DNA from 3 places in the Nonomuraea maheshkhaliensis genome. Region 1 is predicted to be linked to each of the others. Evidence: riboswitches for the same ligand, from Rfam matches in the RefSeq annotation. Region 1 holds a riboswitch; each other region holds the start of a gene.
The links. A riboswitch is a leader RNA that binds a small molecule or an ion and turns the genes downstream of it on or off. The one in region 1 is predicted to bind cyclic di-AMP.
Positions count from the first base shown of each region.

Region 2: another riboswitch for cyclic di-AMP. It lies ahead of ABFX54_RS23990 (coiled-coil domain-containing protein); the one in region 1 lies ahead of ABFX54_RS39620 (hypothetical protein).
Region 3: another riboswitch for cyclic di-AMP. It lies ahead of ABFX54_RS42460 (C40 family peptidase); the one in region 1 lies ahead of ABFX54_RS39620 (hypothetical protein).

Region 1 covers NZ_BAAAMU010000086.1:35,559-39,621, reverse strand. The annotation lists gene ABFX54_RS39630 (class I SAM-dependent methyltransferase) at 1-614, shown strand, start outside; gene ABFX54_RS39625 (DUF5302 domain-containing protein) at 708-908, shown strand; cyclic di-AMP (ydaO/yuaA leader) riboswitch at 1,074-1,206, shown strand; gene ABFX54_RS39620 (hypothetical protein) at 1,390-1,956, shown strand; gene ABFX54_RS39615 (alpha/beta fold hydrolase) at 2,021-2,866, shown strand; gene ABFX54_RS39610 (hypothetical protein) at 2,910-3,281, opposite strand; gene ABFX54_RS39605 (roadblock/LC7 domain-containing protein) at 3,320-3,694, opposite strand; gene ABFX54_RS39600 (hypothetical protein) at 3,724-4,063, opposite strand, start outside.
Region 2 covers NZ_BAAAMU010000035.1:72,947-77,009, reverse strand. The annotation lists gene ABFX54_RS24000 (DeoR/GlpR family DNA-binding transcription regulator) at 1-450, shown strand, start outside; gene galT (galactose-1-phosphate uridylyltransferase) at 447-1,526, shown strand; cyclic di-AMP (ydaO/yuaA leader) riboswitch at 1,595-1,736, shown strand; gene ABFX54_RS23990 (coiled-coil domain-containing protein) at 1,742-2,698, shown strand; gene ABFX54_RS23985 (M50 family metallopeptidase) at 2,767-4,063, opposite strand, start outside.
Region 3 covers NZ_BAAAMU010000102.1:880-4,942, forward strand. The annotation lists gene ABFX54_RS42455 (C40 family peptidase) at 1-776, shown strand, start outside; cyclic di-AMP (ydaO/yuaA leader) riboswitch at 1,314-1,479, shown strand; gene ABFX54_RS42460 (C40 family peptidase) at 1,553-2,074, shown strand; gene ABFX54_RS42465 (gluzincin family metallopeptidase) at 2,230-3,258, shown strand; gene ABFX54_RS42470 (M48 family metallopeptidase) at 3,468-4,063, shown strand, end outside.

The sequences.
Region 1 (4,063 bases):
ACTACGACCGCGAGGCCGCCTCCTACGACGAAAGCCGCGGCGGCCTTCCCCGCGCCAGAGCAGCGGCCCAGGCCGTGCACGATCTGGTCGGCACGGGCATGCTCGCCGGCCAGGCCGCGCACGGCCTGCCCGGCGAGGGGACGCTGCTCGACATCGCCTGCGGCACCGGCCTGGTGAGCCGGGAGTTGGCCGGGCTCGGGCTGCGCGTGCTCGGTGTGGACGCCTCGGCCGGGATGGCCGGGGTGGCCGCCGGCCGGATCGACGTGGTCCTGGGCGACGGGCGCCGGCTTCCCGTGCGTGACCGCTCGGTCGACGCGGTCACCACGATCTGGCTGCTCCACCTGCTCGACGACGCCCGCCCGGTGATCGCCGAGGCCGCTCGGGTGCTGCGGCCCGGGGGAGTGTTCGTCACGACGGTCGACAAGCGGGCCGCGCACGGGCCCGGCGGGCGGCAGGATCCGCCGGACCGGGCCGAACTCGTGGTCGAGGTGGCCGCCGGGCACGGGCTGGTGCTCAGCGGTGAGGCCCGGTTCGCGGGGCACGGCCAGGGGCGCGACGGCGCCGCCGATCCGGTGTTCCGGCTGCTGGCCTTCACCGCGTCCGGAGAGCGGTGAGGGTTGCCGTGCCTGAACCGCCTCGAGGCCGGTTTCGCGTCGTAAGCGGTGTCATGCGAAGCTGTCAGTGTCCCCAACACCTTGGAGGTCCTCATGGCGGATACACCGGAGCCGGAAGTCAGCGAAACTCCCGAGGACGAGATGAAGCGCAAGTTCCGCGAGGCACTGGAGCGCAAGCGCAGCCAGGCCGCGGGCTCGGGCGCGGGTGGCAGGGGCGTCGACCCTTCGAAGATCCACGGGGCGCACGGTCCGGCTGCGAGTAAGAGATCGTTCAGGCGCAAGAGCGGCGGCTGAGGCGGAAAAATCCGAGGGGGTACGGCATGCCCGTGCCCCCTTCTTCATTCCCGGACGAAGGTAGATCTTTCGACCTGTTCGTGGTGGAACGTTTGCGTATGTCCGTTTCCATAGTTAGAGTAACGGCCATTACCAGCCGGTGACCTAGTCCTTACCCAAAGAGACTGCCGACTGGCGCCGAATCCCGAACCCAGGGAACCGGGGACCCACCTCATGGGGTGAATCCGGCCACACGCCGGTAGGGCATCTCCACGCCCGAACCCGTCAGCTAACCCGGTAGGCGTGATGGAGAGGACCGAATACCCCATGCATCAGCGTGTCACACCCCCGGACCGCGTGCCGGCCGCCTACTAGAGCGGCCCCCTTCTCCAAAGGCTCGTCATTTTGCGTATCGCGTAGCGACGTCAGGTGATTTCCCGCTACGCGCCATTCCCCCATGGGCGCAAACTCCCTTGTCCCCTCGCGAAGGGTTTACCTTTTCATGTCTGCCCGTTCTGGCCTGCGTTCCCTCACCCTCCTTACCGCAATCGCCATCGGCACGCTGACCATCGCCGGCCCGGCCGCTCACGCCGCCACCGGCACGGACGAGAAGGTCCTGCTCAAGGGCTCCACCACGGCCTCGTACTTCTGGGACGACGCCTCGGGCCGCGCCGGCGACACCGGCCTCCCCGCCAGTGGCAAGCCCATGCAGAAAGGGCTGGCCGCCAGCCCCAGCTGGCCCCTCATGACCGAGGGGTACGTGATGTACAAGGGCAAGAAGCTGCCCTTCTTCGTGGGCGACCGCGGCCCCGGTGAGCCCTCCAACCGGGGCATCATGCTCGACCTCGACGCCAAGACCTTCGCCGAGCTGACCGGCGGCCGGTTCAACTCCAGCACGCTGGGCGTGGACGGCGTCGGCGGCCAGGGCCACATCGAGATCGACTACGTCATCACCAAGTGGGGCGACGGCCCGGGCAAGAAGAACTACCCGGTCCCGTTCTCGACCCGCGCGTGGGCCGAGCGTGACCACAACCCGGCCACCCCGCCGCAGGACGAGGCTCAGAGCTGATCCCAGGGCTGACCCCCGACGTCCGCCTTTGCGGAGTCAAGACCAGAATGTCATTCTGGTCTTCGTGACCAACCGCGCAGCCGCGAACGGCATCGACATCGCCTACGAGAGCTTCGGCTCACCGCAGGGCCGGCCCCTGCTCCTCATCATGGGCCTCGGCGCCCAGCTGATCCAATGGGACGAAGGGCTCTGTGAGCTCCTCGCGGAGCAGGGGCACCACGTCGTCCGGTACGACAACCGCGACGTGGGGCTGTCCACCCACTTCCACGACGCGGGCGTGCCCGCGGCGGGAGCGCCCGCCCCCTACCTGCTGGACGACATGGCCGACGACGCCGCGGCCCTCATGGACGTGCTCGGCTGGCCGTCCGCCCACGTGGTGGGGGCCTCGATGGGCGGCATGATCGCCCAGGCGCTGACCATCCGCCACTCCGAGCGGGTGCTGACCCTGACCTCGATCATGTCCACCCCCGCCCCGTCCGTCGCCCCGCCCACGGAGGCCGCCTCCGCGGCGCTCATGGGCCGCCCGCCCGCCGACCGCGAGTCGGCGCTTGAGCAGGCGGTGGAGCGGTGGGCGGTCATCGGCTCGCCCGGCTACGAGCTGGATCGCGAGCGGATCACGGAGATGGCCGGGCGTTCCTTCGACCGCAGCTTCGACCCGGCGGGCACGGCCAGGCAGTTCGCCGCCATCATGGCGTCGGGCGACCGTACGGAGGGGCTGAAGGGGGTGCGCGTGCCGACGCTGGTGCTGCACGGCGAGGCCGACCCGCTCGTCCCCGTGGCCGGCGGCCGGGCGACGGCGGCGGCCGTCCCGGGAGCGCGGCTGGTGACCTACCCCGGCATGGGGCACGACCTGCCGCGCGAGCTCTGGCCCGCCTTCACCGCCGAGATCACCAAACTGACCTCCGCCTGAGGCGGCGAGCCGTGGCCCGCGCCGCGCGCGGGCCACGGCGCTGTCAGATCTCCAGCTTCTCCTCGATGCCCCGCAACTGGTGCCGGGCGAGCGCCAGGTTGGCGCGCGAGCGGTCGAGCGCGAGGTAGAGGAACAGCCCCTTGCCGCCGCGCCCGGTGATCGGGCGGATGATGTGGTACTGGGTGCCCAGCGAGATCAGGATGTCCTCGATGCTCTCCTTGAGCCCGAGCGAGTCCATCGTGCGGAGTTTGGCCTTGACCACCTCGGTGTTGCCGGCCGCGGCGATCTGGAGGTCGAGGTCCTTGGAGCCGCCCAGCGTGCCCAGCGCCATGCCGCTGCCGTGATCGACGATGGCCGCGCCGACCGTGCCGTCGATGCTCATCATCTCCTTGAGAGAGACGTCCATTCCGGCCATGTTTCTTCCTCCCTTGTCGTGTTCTGAACGGGTTCCGCTCAGTGTTTGCGTGCTGCGACGGCGGCCACCGCGGCGGCCGTCTTCCTGCCCTCCAGCCGCAGCAGCCCGACGTTCGCGCCGGGTCCGGCCAGGACCGTGAGGACGATGGTGGGGCCGGCGGCGTAGAAGGCCACGAAACCGGCGGTGCCGGAGATGAGCGTCTCCTCCAGGGCCCCCTGGCCGGTGATGACCAGCATCCGCCTGCTCATCGCGAGCAGCGCCGCCGACAGCGCCGCGATCTGCTCGCCGGTACGGCTCTCCAGGTCGCAGGCGATCGGCAGGCCGTCCACCGTGCAGGCGACGCTGCCGGCCACGTCCGGCGTACGTCCGCGGAGGAGCGTCATCTCCTCCAGCACCTCTTGTCGTAGCTCCACCGGTGGCCTCCTCCTGAGTGAGGGGAACCTCACGACAGCTCCTCCAGCGCTTTCTTCAGCCGCATCAGCAGCGCCAGATCGGTCGGATCGCCCGTGACGGGCGGCCCCAGCGGCTGGGGGGCCGCCCCGGGATCGTGCGGCGGTCGCCCCGCCGCCTCGTGCTGGCCGCGTTTGGGCAGGCCGGCGGGTTCCGGCTCGGCGAGCAGTCCCGAGGCGGCCAGCCTTCTGACCGCCAGCAGCACCGGGTACGCCGGCCGCCCGATCTGCTTGGCCAGCTCCAGCGGCGTCGCTTTGTGATCGGCCCGGACGACGACCTCCCACTGCACCCGGCTCAGCGTCACGCCGTGGCCGGGCAGCCGGGCCAGAGGG
Region 2 (4,063 bases), on a different contig from region 1:
CATCTGATCGGCGTGCCCGAGCTGACCGTGATCACCAATTCGATCCCGGTCGCCGAGGTCTTCCACCGCAACCCGCGCACCGACCGCACCGTGGTGCTGACCGGAGGGATGCGCACGCCGTCCGACGCGCTGGTGGGGCCGGTCGCGGTGGCGGCGATCCGCCGCCTGCACGTCGACACGCTCTTCCTCGGCGTGCACGGGATGAGCGTGCGGGCCGGGTTCACCACGCCCAACCTGCTGGAGTCGGAGACCGACAGAGAGCTCGTGACGGCCGCGACCAGGCTGGTCGTCCCGGCCGACCACACGAAGTGGAACACGGTCGGCATCAGCACCATCGCCGAGCTGAGTGAGGCCCACGTGGTCATCAGCGACGCGGGGCTGCCCGAGGACGCACGCACCGACCTGGCCGAAAGGGCCGGGCAATTGATCATCGCGGAGGGCTCGCAGTGAAGCGCACCATCACCCATCTGGCCGACGGCCGGGAGCTGATCTACTTCGACCGGCGGGACGACGCCGACAGGAGCGCGATCGACCGGCGGACGCTCGACCCCCGGCCGGTGGCCTCCGAGCTGCGCTACGACCCGCTGACCGAGGAGTGGATCGCGGTCGCGGGGCACCGGCAGACGCGTACGTTCCTGCCGACCGGCGGCACGTCGGAGTGCCCGCTGTGCCCGTCGTCGGACGAGCGGTCGACGGAGATCCCGGCGCACGACTACGACGTGGTGGTGTTCGAGAACCGCTTCCCCTCTTTCTCCACAAATTTCGGGACTTATCAGGAGGTGGGCGGACTGAGCGAGGTCCGTCCGGGCGTGGGGAGGTGTGAGGTGGTGTGCTTCACCTCCGACCACTCCTCCTCCTTCTCCAGGCTCTCCGACGCCCAGGTGGAGCTGGTCATGGAGGCGTGGGCCGACCGCACGGCCGAGCTCTCCGGGATCGACGGCGTGGAGCAGGTCTTCTGCTTCGAGAACCGGGGCGAGGAGATCGGCATCACGCTCGCCCATCCGCACGGCCAGATCTACGCCTACCCGTACGTCACGCCCAAGGCCAAGCTGCAACTCGGCGCGGCTGCCCGCCATCGGGGGCCGGGCAACCTGTTCGCCGACGTGCTGGCGGCCGAGCGGGCTGCGGGGACGCGGGTGGTGGCCGCCAACGAGCTGTGGACGGCGTTCGTGCCGGCCGCCGCGCGCTGGCCGTTCGAGGTGCACGTGTATCCGCACCGGCAGGTGCCGGACCTGGCGGCGCTCACGGAGGAGGAGCGGGCGGCGTTCGCCCCCCTCTACACCTCGGTGCTGCGGGCCTTCGACGGGCTGTTCGGCGTGGTGATGCCGTACATCTCGGCCTGGCACCAGGCGCCCGTACGCCAGGACAGGGAGCTGGCCTACCTGCACCTGGAGCTGTTCAGCATCCGGCGGGCGCCGAACAAGCTGAAGTTCCTGGCCGGCTCGGAGTCGGCGATGGGCGCCTTCGTCAACGACGTGCTGCCGGAGGAGGCGGCGCGCATGCTTCGATCACAAGTAGATCACTAATTGATTTCCTCTTAAGGTCGCATGACTCGTGATCTACCACTAATATCCCCATAAGCACCGGCCATAACAGCCGTCGCTTGCCTAATCCCGGGCGCGTGGCCCGGGAGCCGGGGACCCGAAACCGCACCTGGGGTGAATCCGCTTCGGTGGTAGGGCGCACTCCCATGCCCGAACCCGTCAGCTAACCCGGCCGGCAGAGGGAGAGGAACACCTACGTGGCGGCTTCGTCCCCCGCGACTCTTGCCATCGGTCTGATCACCGCCGCCGCCGTCGCCGTCCTTCCGGCGATTCCGGCGTCCGCCGCCCCCAAACCCTCGGAGGCGAAGCTCCGGGCGCAGCTCAAACAGCTCAACACCAAGGTCGACAAGCTCATCGAGAAGTACAACCTCAGGCGCGTCGAGCTGGCCAAGGCCCAGCAGGCCGCCGAGGCGGCCAAGGCCAGGCTGGCCACCGCCGAGCAGACGCTGGCCACGGCCGAGCAGCGGGTCGCCGAGATCGCCCGCCTGCGTTACCAGAACGCCGATCCTTCGCTCCCCTTCCTGATGACCCCCGAGCGCGGCAGCAGCGCCGCCCTGCTCGAACAGCTGACGGCCGAGCAGCAGGCGGTCGTGCAGAGCGTGGCCAAGGCCAAGGACGACAAGGAGAAGGCCAGCAAGGAGGCCGCCGCCCTGGCGACCAGGATCAAGGCCGACGCGGCCGAGGTGGACAGTCAGCGCGACGACGCCGAGAAGGTCATCGACGACATCGAGGACAAGCTCAAGGATCTGGTGCCGTTCGCGACGGGCCGCAACTCCGACGGTTCGTGGGCGCCGCAACTGCCGTCCGGCCCTGACCACATCACCCCGCGGACGCGGCTGATGAAGGCCCAGGTGGCCAAGAACTTCGCGCTGCCGTTCTCCGTGGGCTGCTTCCGCGCGGGCGCGAGCGGCGAGCACCCGCTGGGCCGGGCCTGCGACTTCATGATGAGCACGGGCGGCTCGATGCCGTCGGCGGCCAACAACGCCCTCGGCGACCGGCTGGCGGACTGGGCGCTGGCGAACAAGGGCAAGCTGGGCGTCAAGTACGTGATCTGGAAGCAGCGGATCAACCACGGGTCGGGCTGGCGAACGATGTCGAACCGCGGCAGCATCACCGAGAACCACTTCGACCACGTGCACATCTCGATGAACTGACGCCGGGAAAGCCGAACGGGGCCCCTGCCGAGGAGACGGCACGGGCCCCGCGTCATGTTCAGGGGGCGTCAGTTGGTCAGCGTGAGCGGGTTGACCAGGTCGGCGTAGACGAGCAGACCGGCCATGATCATCATCACGATCGCGAGCGCGTACGTCAGCGGCAGCACCTTGGCGATGTCGACGTAGGCCGGCTCCGGCCGCTTCATGACCTTGGCGTACGCCCGCTTGATGCCCTCCCACAGGCCCCCGGCGACGTGACCGCCGTCGAGCGGCAGCAGCGGGATGAGGTTGAACATGCCGATCGCCAGGTTGAAGCCGGCCAGCAGGTTGACGAAGATGGCGATCTTCTTCTCGGTGGACAGGTCGGAGGCGAGGATCTCGCCGCCCATGCGGCCAGCGCCGACCACGCCCACCGGGCCCTCGGGGTCGCGCTCGTCGCCGGAGAAGGCCGCGTGCCAGACGCCGACCATCTTCTCCGGCAGGTTGAGCAGCGAGCCCGCCACCCGGGCGGTCAGCTCGCCCATGTAGCCGACGACCTGGCCGAGGCTCTGCTTCTCCATGACCTCGGTGGGCAGCACGCCGAGGAAGCCGACGTTCTTGTCGATCTTCTCGGGGTCTTCGAGGTTGGGCCGGTCCTGGGCGATGAGCGTGACGCTGAGCGTCATCGGCTTGCCGTCGCGCTCGATGCCGAGTCGCACCGGGCCGGGGCCGTGGGAGCGGATCAGGCGGGTGGCGTCGTCCCAGGAGCCGATCTTCTGGCCGTCGAAGGAGACCATGCGGTCACCGGGCTTCATGCCGGCCTGGGCGGCGGGCGTCAGCTTGTCGCCGGGCGCGCACTGGGCGCGCTGCTCGGAGATCGGGATCACGCAGGTGTGGGTCTCGGGCGAGACGATCGGGGCCCAGGCGGGCAGGCCGATGCCGACCAGCAGGATGCTGAAGAAGACGAAGGCGAGCACGAAGTTCATCGCCGGGCCGCCGGACATGATGATGACCTTCTGCCACCACTTCTTGCGGTAGAAGACGCGGTCTTCGTCGCCCGGCCGCACCTCTTCCTGCGCGGCGTCGCGGGCCGACTCGATCAGGCCCTGCCACGGGCCCGTGGCGGTGCTCCTGAGCTTGCCCGGCTCGTCGCCGGGGCGGGGCGGGAGCATGCCGATCATGCGGATGTAGCCGCCGAACGGGATCCACTTGATGCCGTATTCGGTCTCGCCCTTGCGCCGCGACCACGCCGTGGAGCCGAAACCCACCATGTACTGGGTCACCCTGACGCCGAAGATCTTGGCCGGCACCAGGTGGCCGAGCTCGTGCAGCGCGATGGAGACCATCAGACCGAGGAGGAAGAGGATGATCCCCACGACGTAGAGC
Region 3 (4,063 bases), on a different contig from region 1:
ACGGCGAGCTCAACGCGAGCTACAAGCGCAAGCTGGCCACGGTCGCGGACCTGCGGGCCGAGGTCGTCGGCATGGCGGTCTCCAGCTATCAGGCCGGCAACGACGTCACCTCGTGGCCCGGCATCTTCGGCTCGCCCAACCCGCAGGACATGCTCGCCGGGCTGGCCCTGGCCGGGCAGGTCTCGCAGGAGAAGGCCGAGAAGCTGGCGGCCTTCGACCGGGAGAACCGGGGCCTGAAGGTCGAGCGGGGCAAGGCGCAGAAGGCGCTGCAGGACGCAGACAAGGAGCGCGACGCCGTCGAGAAGGAACGCGCGGAGATCCTCAAGCTGATCAAGGACCAGAAGAAGCTGCTGGAGAAACTGGGGGCCTACAACCCGGGCAACCCCAACAGCGTGGGCCTGAAGTACACCGGCCCCGCCTCGGGCAGCGCGGCTGCGGTGCTGCGGTTCGCGTTCGCGCAGGTGGGCAAGCCGTACCGGTTCGGCGCCACGGGGCCGAGCTCGTACGACTGCTCGGGGCTGACCCAGGCGGCCTGGCGGGCGGCCGGGGTCTCGCTGCCCCGTACGACGTGGCAGCAGTGGGCGTGGGGGGCCAACCGCAAGGTGGACCTCAAGTCGCTGCAGCCCGGTGACCTCATCTTCAGCGCGGGGCTCGGGCACGTCAGCATCTACGCGGGCAACGGGCAGATCGTGCACGCGCCGCAGACGGGTGACGTCGTCAAGGTGGTCAAGCTCTCGTCGTACGGCAGCACGCTGGTGGGGGCCGTGCGTCCGTAGCGACTGGTTTCCTGTCCCGTCGTCCGGCCGCTCTCGGCCGGCGGCGGGATTTTTTCCGCCTCTTCCTACTATGGATCATCGTTCACGAGGCGGAGTCGCGTTTTGGAATCGCCTCGCGGCCTGTGCCGATGCCTACGGCCGCCGCCGTACATATCCGGAAATCTGCCGCGACTGTCCCTCAAGCCGGTCAGAAGTCCCGGGAGCGCTCCCGGGCCCCGAACGCGTGATTTAAGCGGGAAATCTGTGACATAAGCGACAACTTGGGCCTGACAATCTTGGGCTCGCACAAGTGTGAGCAGGGTCACATTTCCATAACATAACCTGGTGTTCCAGCAGGGGTTTCGAATCTGACAAAGTCCTCTGTCTGATCTTTACAGCCGGGCTCACGCTTTGCCGATCCTTGAACTTCCGGCGTAGCTTCTGGCGTCGTCGCGGTGCACAAGCCATGGCCCCGCGAACCCGCATCGGTCCCCTCCCGATGTGCGACAGATAGAAATCCGCCGGTCGTTCCCCGATATCCCCATGTCATTTCACCGGGGCTTCGACCTGCCGAATCCGTGCAGCCAGGAGGCACGGAGCCGGGGACCCAGCGATCCCACGTTTCCCCAGGGATCAGGGGTGAATCGGCGCGCGTATCGCGCCGTAGGGCGACTTCCAGGCCCGAATCCGTCAGCTAACCCGGTAGGCGTTCGTGGAAGACACAAGGAGAAATCCTGTCCAGCTCCCTGCATAACCCCCGTCTGTCCCGCCTTGCCCTGAGTGGCGTAGCGCTCACCATGACCGTGACGGCCGGAGGTGCCATCCTCCTTGCTCCGACGGCTCAGGCGGAGACGACGAGCGAATCGACCGTCACGACGGTGAAGGCGGAAACCACCGCCAAGACCTCGAAGAAGGTCACGGCCGCCCAGCGAAGGGCAGCCAAGGTCGCTCGGCAGCAAGCGAAGGCCCGCAAGGCCGTCGCCGTGGCCAAGAACCAGATCGGTGACCCGTACCGGTACGGAGCCACAGGACCTGGTTCGTTTGACTGCTCCGGTCTCGTCCAGTTCGCCTGGAAGCGAGCCGGAGTGAAGCTCCCGCGGGTGGCGAGCAGCCAGTTCGCCCGCATCAGGAACAAGATCTCCTGGCGGCAGTTGAAGCCCGGTGATCTCATGTTCTTCAACGGGCTCGGCCACGTCGGCATGTACGTCGGCAAGGGCAAGATGATCCACTCGCCTCGGACAGGCGAACGGGTGCGCATCGACAAGCTGGGCGGTTGGCGCCGGTCGTCATTCGTCGGCGCGGTCCGTCCCGGCATGTGAAGAAGCCCCGCCCGGATCCACGGAAAGCCTTCCCGGATCCGGACGGGGCTCTCGCACGTCCAGGGCCGCCCACGGCCCGTCCCCGGCCCATCCGCGGCTCGTCCCCGGCCCTCACAGCGCACCTACGGCCACCCACCAGGCACGTACAAGACCCCATGGCACGTCCCGATGGCGCCCCCGACGGGCCGGGCGGCCGGAACGGCGGTGCGGACCGGGCCGGTGAGGGCGGCGCCGGCTCGGCCGGGATGAAGTCCGTGCGGGTCCGGCTACGATCGGGCTTCGTGTCCGAGCAGGTGAGCCGACGAGCCGTGGTGGCCTGCCTGCTGCTCATCGCCTCCGGCGGCGCGCCGCTCCACGACTCCCCGATCCTTCCCCCGGAGGCGCGCGACCTCTGGCCGGGCCGCGGCACGGTGATCCGCCGCGGACGGCTCTCCACGGTCGTGGGCTCCGGCGCCAGTAGCGGCGGTGAAGACGCCCGCGGCGCTGCGGACGACGACAAGGGCGGCGGCAAGGGCGGGGACGGCAAGGACGGCGGCGGCAGCGGTGGCGGCGGGCTGGAGGAGCTGGCGGTGAGGGCCGACAGGGCGGGGCTCAGGGTCGCCCGAGTGCTCGGCAGGCCGGTGCGCCCGCTGGTGATCGTGCCGGATTCCGCCCAGGAGGCCGCCCGCCTGGCGCGCGTGGCCCGGGTCGACGGGCTGGCCGCGATGGCGGACGGCGGGCGCGTGATCGTCGTTCCCGAGCTCTTCGCCACCCTCACCCCCACCGGCAAGGACGTCGTGCTCGCCCACGAGCTCACCCACGTCGCAGCGGGCACCGACGGGCTCCCGATCTGGCTGTACGAAGGGTTCGCCGACTACGTGGGCTACCGCGACGCCGGGCTGCCCGTGACGACCGTCGCCGCCGAACTGGCCGCCGAGGTGCGCGCGGGACGCCTGCCGGACGCGCTGCCCGGCTCCGCGGACTTCGCGGCGGACGGCCGGGACCCGGCGCGGCCGGCGCGCGCGTACCAGGAGGCGTGGCTGGCGTGTCGCTTCCTCGCCGACCGGTTCGGCGAGGAGACGCTGGTGAGGCTCTACCGCGCGGCCAGGACGACAGGCGCCGACCGGGCGCTCGCCGCGCGGGGACTCACGGTCGCCACACTGACGGCACGGTGGCGCGCGTACGTGCGGGATCAGCTCGGGTGAAGGGGAGCCAGATGAGCGAACGGCAGGACGCGGAGGACTCACCGAGGCGGGACGAGCCCCCGGACGCCGCCACGACGGCGGTGACCGCCACGAACCCACCCGGACCCGGCGACACCACCTCCGCCCCGGAATTCGTCCCACAGCCCGCCCCAGGGCCCGCTGGCGCTGGAGAGACGCGTGGCAGGCCGTACGGAGGGGAGGAGGGAGCTGTGGGGGAGCGGGAGCCGGATTCCGGCGGCGGCCTCGGGCGGCCGGCGGCGATCACGCTCGTGCTGCTCGGCCTCGCCGTCCTGGCCGTGGCCGCGTTCAGCACGCCTTGGCAGGCGCTGACCGGCGGGCCGCCGGACCCGTCCCGCGACTTCACCGCCGCCCAGATCGCGAAGGCGCGCGCGTTCGACGCGGTCACCAGCCTGCCCGCCTACCTCTCGCTCGCCCTCACCCTCGTCTTCGCCGGCCTCCTCGTCGCCACCCCGTTCGGCGCGAAGGTGACAGGGCGGCTGAAAGGCCCGTGGTGGCTGCGGGTGATCCTCGGCGTCGTGCTGATCACCGCGATCACCGAGCTGGTCAGGTGGCCGCTGGGCGTCTGGTACGAGACGATCCTGCGCGACTACGGCCTGTCGGTCCAGAACTGGTCGAGCTGGGCGGGGGACCGGCTGAAGAGCATGGGCGTGGAGGCGTTGCTGCTCTGCGTGATGCTGCTGGCCCTGATGGCGCTGGCCCGCAGGGTCAGGCGCTGGTGGATCCCGGCGGCGGCGGGCGCGTTCGCGCTGACGGTGGCGGCGTCGTTCGTCTATCCGGTGGTGTT